Linked DNA regions of Thermobifida halotolerans. The protein of the gene in region 2 binds, or shares a complex with, the protein of the main gene of each other region. Links are inferred from orthologs where the notes say so. Each region holds a gene or a part of one and is shown on either strand. Other genes may lie near its edges.

Region 1 (3,018 bases), 4.8 Mb from region 2 along the record:
GCCAACCCGTTCGAGAGCGTCAAGACCACCGAGACCGGCGTCAGCATGACCCTCGCCAACGGCAAGACCGTCGAGGGCGAGCTGCTGCTGGTGGCCGTGGGCCGCGGCCCGGTCTCGCAGGGGCTGGGCTTCGAAGAGGTCGGCATCCGGATGGAGCGCGGCTTCGTGCAGGTCAACGAGAACCTGCACACCGGCGTCGGCAACATCTACGCCGTGGGCGACCTCATCCCGACCCTGCAGTTGGCGCACGTCGGCTTCGCCGAGGGCATCTTCGTGGCCGAGTACATCGCCGGGCTGAACCCGGTGAACATCGACTACGACGGCGTTCCCCGCGTCACCTACTCCGAGCCGGAGGTGGCCTCCGTGGGGATCACCTCCAAGACGGCGGCCGAGCGCGGGATCGAGACCACCGAGTTCGTCTACAACCTGGCGGGCAACGGCCGGAGCCAGATCCTGCAGACGCAGGGCGCGGTCAAGGTCGTCGCGGCCAAGGACGGCCCGGTGCTGGGTGTCCACATGGTGGGCAGCCGTGTCGGCGAGCTGATCACCGAGGGCCAGCTGATCTACAACTGGGAGGCCCTGCCCGCCGAGGTCGCGCAGCTCATCCACCCGCACCCGACCCAGTCCGAGGCGCTGGGCGAGGCGCACCTGGCGCTGGCGGGCAAACCGCTGCACGTCCACGACTGATCCGCCGTCGGGGGGTGGGCGGGTCCCGCGGGCACCCGCCCACCCCGTTTCCGCCGTTCCTGCGACCGCTCACACAAGAGGAACCCATGTCCACTCCCGTTTCCATGCCCGCGCTGGGCGAAAGCGTCTCCGAGGGCACCGTCACCCAATGGCTCAAGAAGGAAGGCGACACCGTCGAGGTCGACGAGCCGCTTCTTGAGGTCTCGACCGACAAGGTCGACACCGAGATCCCCTCCCCCGTCTCCGGCGTGCTGACCAAGATCCTGGTCAGTGAGGACGAGACGGTCGAGGTGGGGGCCCAGATCGCGATCATCGGCGGTGCCGACGAGGCTCCCGCGCCGCAGGAGGAGGCCCCCGCGGCCGAACCCGAGCCCGAGGCCGAGGCCGCACCCGAGCCGGAACCGGAGCCGGAGCCCGCACCGCAGGCCGCGCCCGAGCCCGCCCCCGCTCCGCGGCCGGAGCCCGCTGCGCAGCCCGCTCCCGCTCCCGCCGCGCAGGCCCGCCGCACCCGCGAGGAGGAGACTCCGACGGTGGACCTGGGGACGCTGAGCGGCACCGGTCAGGTCTCGGGCACCGACGCGACCAGCGAGGGGTACGTGACCCCGCTGGTGCGCAAGCTCGCCGCCCAGGAGGGCGTGGACCTGTCCTCGGTGAAGGGCACCGGCGTGGGTGGCCGCATCCGCAAGCAGGACGTCCTGGAGGCCGCCCGGCGCAGGCGCGAGCAGCAGCAGCGCGCCGCCGCCGGACCCGCTCCCGCCACGGCTCCCGCGCCGCGCCGCGCGGCCGCCGACACCACCCTGCGCGGACGCACCGAGACGATGTCGCGGCTGCGGCAGACCATCGCCGAGCAGATGGTCGAGTCGCTGCGCACCTCCGCCCAGCTCACCCAGGTGATCGAGGTCGACGTCACCAGGATCGCCCGACTGCGGGAGCAGGCCGCCGCTCAGTTCGCCGCCGTCGAGGGCGTGGAGCTGGGCTTCTTCCCGTTCTTCGCGCTGGCCACGATCGAGGCGTTGAAGGCCAACCCCAAGCTCAACGCCGTCATCGAGGGGACCGAGGTCACCTATCACAGCATCGAGAACCTCGCGGTGTCGGTGGACACCGAGCGGGGCATGCTGGCTCCGGTGATCAAGGACGCCGGCGACCTCAACCTGGGCGGTCTGGCCCGCAAGATCGCCGACCTGAGCGAGCGCGCGCACACCGCCCGGCTCGGTCCCGACGAGCTCAGCGGCGGCACGTTCACCCTGGTCGACAGCGGGGCGAACGGCGCACTGCTGGAGACGCCGATCATCAACCAGCCGCAGGTGGGCATCCTGAGCACCGGCACCGTGGTCAAGCGCCCGGTGGTGGTCGAGGACCCGCAGCTCGGCGAGGTCATCACGGTCCGCTCGATGGCGTACCTGTCGCTGAGCTACGACCACCGACTCATCGACGGCGCCGACGCCGCGCGCTTCCTCACCAGTGTCAAGGAGCGCCTGGAGGAGGGCTCCTTCGAGGCCGAACTGGGTCTGGACTAGCAGGACGGCCACCGGCCGGTCCCCGCGGTGGGCTCCCCTCACGGGGAGTCTGCGTCGGGACCGGCCGCAGACGCACGGTGGGGCGACACCTGTTCGGGTGTCGCCCCACCGCATACCCCACCATCATCCCTGGTGATCCCCACCACCAAGGTTTCTGTGTCCCGGCAGCCGCTCCCCCGGCGCCGGGGCGCGCTTGTCGGCGCCATGCCCGCCAAGCGCGATGTAATCAGGTTATCACTGACTGTGGCAGAAGGGAGTGCTTCCCCGAAAGTCGTCCGGTCGGACCGGTGGCGCGCACCGACCGGAGTGCGGCCGTCCCCGCGAATCCCCGGAGATCTCGGGCAGCGCGTAAGGTGGGGACGTGAGTGAGCTCCTGTATCAGTGGTTGGGCGAGGCACCGGTCCCCTACGAGGCGGGCTGGGAACTCCAGCGGCAGCTCCACAGGCGCCGCGTCGCCGATCAACTGCCGGACACCGTGCTGCTTCTGGAACACGAGCCCGTCTACACCGCGGGCAAGCGGACCGGCCCCTGGGACCGTCCGCTGACCGACCCGGGCGCCCCGATCGTCGACATCGACCGCGGCGGCAGGATCACCTGGCACGGCCCCGGCCAGCTCACCGCCTATCCCATCGTCAAGCTGTCCGCTCCGTTGGACGTCGTCGCCTACGTGCGGATGCTGGAGGAGGCCATCATCGGGGTGATCGGCGAGTTCGGTCTCGCCGGCATCCGGGTCGAGGGCCGCACCGGCGTGTGGCTCGCCGCCGACCCCGAACGGGGCCTGCCCGAACGCAAGGTCGCCGCGATCGGCTGCCGG
Region 2 (4,301 bases):
CCCGGAAGCCACGGAGTCCGGGCGCTACTCGTCGTCATCGTCGCGGGCCAACCAGGTGGCCAGCCGATCGACAGCGGTCTCGAACTCCGGGTGCAGGTCGGTGAAGGTCCGCAACTGCTCGGCGAGCCACGCCAGGGTGACCTCCTCCTCGCCGCGGCGCTTCTCCAGCTCCTCGATTCCGCGATCGGTGTAGTACATCGGCGTCCTGCCTCAGTCGGTCGGCGGGAAGACCGTGTTCACCAGGGCCTGCTGCTCCAACTCGTGCCGCTTGGCCGAGCCCGCGGCAGGGGAGGAGCTCGCCGAACGCGACACCCGGGTGAACGGGCGGTCCAACTGCTCGGAGAAGACCAGCGCGACGAACGGCCACGGTCCCATGTTCGCCGGCTCCTCCTGCACCCACAGGACCTCACCCGCGTTGGGGAAGGCCTTGAGCTGCTGGCGGATCTCGTCGATCGGCAGCGGGTAGAGCCGCTCCACCCGGATGATCGCGGTGTGGGTGTCCCCGGTGCTCCTCCGGGCGGCGTCGAGGTCGTAGTAGACCTTGCCGGAGCACAGCACCACACGCCGCACGTCGTTCGGCGCGATGCCGCTGGTGTCGGGGATGAGCGGCTGGAACGCCCCGGAGGTGAACTCCGAGGTGGCCGAGACGGCCGCCTTGTGCCGCAGCATCGACTTGGGCGTGAACACAACCAGCGGGCGCCGGTACGGCGACTTCACCTGCCAGCGCAGCAGGTGGAAGTAGTTCGCCGGGGTGGTGGGCAGCGCGACCGTCATGTTCTCCTGCGCGCACAGCTGCAGGAAGCGCTCGATGCGCCCGGAGGAGTGGTCGGGGCCCTGGCCCTCGTAGCCGTGGGGCAGCAGCAGGGTGACGCTGGAGCGCTGTCCCCACTTCTGCTCACCCGAACTGATGTACTCGTCGATGACGGTCTGGGCGCCGTTGACGAAGTCGCCGAACTGCGCCTCCCAGGCCACCAGGGCGTCGGGGCGCTCCACCGAGTAGCCGTATTCGAAGCCCAGCGCCGCGTACTCGCTCAGCAGCGAGTCGTGCACGTAGAACTTCGAGGTTCCCCGGTCGAACTTCTTGAGCGGGGTGTGCTCCGCTCCGGTATCGCGGTCGACCAGGACGGCGTGGCGCTGGCCGAAGGTGCCGCGTCGGCTGTCCTGGCCGACCAGGCGCACCGGGTGGCCGTCGATCAGCAGCGAGCCGAACGCCAGCGTCTCGCCGAGCGCCCAGTCGATCTTGTCCTCCTCGACCATCCGGGCGCGGCGCTGCAGTTGGGGTAGCAGCCTCGGGTGCGGGGTGAAGCCCTCGGGCAGCGAGACCTGGGTCTCCACCACCCGCTTGACGACCTCGTCGGTGATCGCCGTCCCGGTGGCGGAGTGGTCGATCCGGCCCTCGTCGAACACCTCGGGCTTGATCACCGATCCCGGTTCGACCGGCTTCTTGGCGGCCTCACGGGTCTCGGTGAAGGCGCGTTCCAACTGCTGCTGGTAGTCGCGCAGCGCCTGCTCGGCCTCCTCGACCGAGATGTCGCCGCGGCCGATCAGCGCCTCGGTGTACAGCTTGCGGGTGGACCGCTTGGCGTCGATCACGTCGTACATCAGCGGCTGGGTGAACGAGGGGTTGTCGGCCTCGTTGTGCCCGCGGCGCCGGTAGCAGACCAGATCGATGACGACGTCCTTGTTGAACGCCTGCCGGTAGGCGAAGGCCAGTTGCGCCACCCGGACCACGGCCTCGGGGTCGTCCCCGTTGACGTGGAAGATCGGCGCCTGCACCATGCGGGCCACGTCGGTGGCGTAGACGCTGGAGCGGCTGTCCTTGGGCGAGGTGGTGAAACCCACCTGGTTGTTGACGATGATGTGCACGGTGCCGCCGGTGCGGTATCCGCGCAACTGCGACAGGTTCAGGGTCTCGGCCACCACGCCCTGCCCGGCGAACGCGGCGTCGCCGTGGATCAGGACCGGCAGCACGGTGAAGCCGTTGGCGCCCTTGTTGAGGACGTCCTGCTTGGCGCGCACGATGCCCTCGGCGACCGGGTCGACGGTCTCCAGGTGGCTGGGGTTGGCGGCCAGCGTGATCGCGATCTTCTCGCCCTCGGGCGTGGTGAACGTGCCCTCGGTGCCGAGGTGGTACTTGACGTCGCCCGAGCCGTGCGCGCTGCGCGGGTCGAGGTTGCCCTCGAACTCACCGAAGATCTGCGCGTAGGACTTGCCGCAGATGTTGGCCAGCACGTTCAGGCGGCCCCGGTGGGCCATGCCGATGACGACCTCGTCCAGTTGGGCCTTGGCGGCCTTGGAGATCACCCCGTCCAGCAGCGGGATCAGCGACTCGCCGCCTTCGAGGGAGAAGCGCTTCTGACCCACGTACTTGGTCTGCAGGAAGGTCTCGAAGGCCTCGGCGCTGTTGAGGCGGCGCAGGATGTGCAACTGCTCCTCGCGGCCGATCTTCTCGGGCTCGCGTTCGACGCGGGCCTGGATCCACTCCCGCTCCTCGGGGCTCTGGATGTGCATGTACTCGATACCCACCGTGCGGCAGTAGGTGTCGCGCAACACGCCCAGGATGTCGCGGAGCTTCATGACCGGCTTGCCGCCGAACCCGCCGGTCGGGAACTCGCGGTCCAGGTCCCACAGGGTGAGGCCGTGTTCCAGGACGTCGAGGTCGGGGTGGCGGCGCTGCTTGTACTCCAGCGGGTCGGTGTTGGCCATCAGGTGCCCGCGCACGCGGTAGGCGTGGATGAGCTCCTGGACCCGGGTGGCCTTGTCGAGCTGGCTGTCCCGGTTGACCGAGATGTCCTGCACCCACCGCACGGGCTCGTAGGGGATGCGCAGGGACTCGAAGATCTCGTCGTAGAAGCCGTCCTCGCCCAGCAGCAACTGGTGGATGGTGCGGAGGAACTCACCCGACTGCGCACCCTGGATGATGCGGTGGTCGTAGGTGGAGGTCAGCGTCATGACCTTGCTGATGGCGAGCTGGTTCAGGGTCTCGGGGGAGGCGCCCTGGAACTCGGCCGGGTACTCCATGGAGCCCACGCCCAGGATGGTTCCCTGGCCGGGCATCAGCCGCGGAACCGAGTGCACGGTGCCGATGCCGCCCGGGTTGGTGAGGCTGATGGTGGTGCCCTGGAAGTCCGCCACGCCCAGCTTGTTGTTGCGGGCCTTGCGGACGACCTCCTCGTAGGCGCTCCAGAACTCCTTGAAGTTCATGGTCTCGGCGGCCTTGATGCTCGGCACCACCAGTTGCCGGGAGCCGTCCGGTCTGGCCAGGTCGATCGCCAGGCCGAAGTTGACGTGCTCGGGCTTGGCCACGGCGGGCTTGCCGTCGATCTCGGTGTAGGAGTAGTTCATCACCGGGACCGACTCGAGCGCCTTGACCATGGCGTAGCCGATGAGGTGGGTGAAGGAGACCTTGCCGCCCCGTCCGCGCCGCAGGTGGTTGTTGATCACGATGCGGTTGTCGAACAGCAGCTTCACCGGGACCGACCGCACGCTCGTGGCGGTGGGCAGGGTGAGACTGGACTCCATGTTGGCGGCGGTGCGCGCGGACGCGCCGCGCAGCCGCTCCTCGGACACCGCGAGTGCGTCCCCGGCGCCGTCCCCGGACTTCGCGGGGGCGGCGGGCTTGCTCGCGGCGGCAGGTCGGGCAGCGGGAGAGCTCTTCGACGCGCCCGCGGTGGTGTCCGCCTTCGCAGCCGGGGCCGGGGCCGCGCTGCGGGCGCCGCCGTCGGACCTGGTGTCCTTGGCGGGGGAGGTTGCCCCGTTGGTGGCGGAGCCGGACCTGTAGTCCGCGAAGAAGTTCCACCATGCCTTGTCAACGGAGTTGGGGTCGGCGAGGTACTTTCTGTGAAGCTCGTCGACCAGCCACTCGTTCGGGCCGAAATCTGTCAGGGGTTGAGATGCCTCAGACGACACGGCGGAGATCGCCCTCTTCCGCAGCTCGCTTGTGAATTGTCGGAGAGACGGGCGGTCAGCGAATGTGGCTGTACTACGTGTTTGACCGCACCAGGACACGCCCAGCGGACCGTCTCGGGTAACAGGCTACTTTGCCAGAGAGTCCGGTGGAGCCTCCAGCAGGGTGCCACGCTGGGATATACCTAACATTTATTCACAAATCAAGGACAGTCGCAGTGAGGTTCACTGGTGTGCCCCGGCTTCGAGTGGGCGAGGTGACGCTCTGTGCAGCATCCCCGTCTCCGGTTCAGGCTAATCCTGTGACATGCTTCACATTTGTGCACAGGGGGGAAACGCCTCGAGCGGCGACCCGCGGAGAAGGGGGTGCGGAAGGGCGGTGGGCCGGGGCCGCG

What was found.
Region 1: NI17_RS23775 (region 2) and sucB share a complex: the UniProt entries of both Escherichia coli proteins name them as parts of the 2-oxoglutarate dehydrogenase (OGDH) complex. The link is inferred for Thermobifida halotolerans from one-to-one orthologs.

Annotation. Positions count from the first base shown.
Region 1 is NZ_CP063196.1:526,087-529,104, reverse strand. What follows is about bases 1-2,952. They hold sucB (2-oxoglutarate dehydrogenase, E2 component, dihydrolipoamide succinyltransferase), read left to right. Parts: upstream 1-701; coding sequence 702-2,204; downstream 2,205-2,952. Other genes in these bases: lipB (lipoyl(octanoyl) transferase LipB), read left to right, coding at 2,566-2,952; lpdA (dihydrolipoyl dehydrogenase), read left to right, coding at 1-687. Outside these bases: more of lipB, read left to right, coding at 2,953-3,018. UniProt on the Escherichia coli protein: E2 component of the 2-oxoglutarate dehydrogenase (OGDH) complex which catalyzes the second step in the conversion of 2-oxoglutarate to succinyl-CoA and CO(2).
Region 2 is NZ_CP063196.1:5,369,248-5,373,548, forward strand. What follows is about bases 11-4,245. They hold NI17_RS23775 (multifunctional oxoglutarate decarboxylase/oxoglutarate dehydrogenase thiamine pyrophosphate-binding subunit/dihydrolipoyllysine-residue succinyltransferase subunit), read right to left. Parts: upstream 3,910-4,245; coding sequence 211-3,909; downstream 11-210. Other genes in these bases: NI17_RS23770 (DUF6104 family protein), read right to left, coding at 25-198. UniProt on the Escherichia coli protein: E1 component of the 2-oxoglutarate dehydrogenase (OGDH) complex which catalyzes the decarboxylation of 2-oxoglutarate, the first step in the conversion of 2-oxoglutarate to succinyl-CoA and CO(2).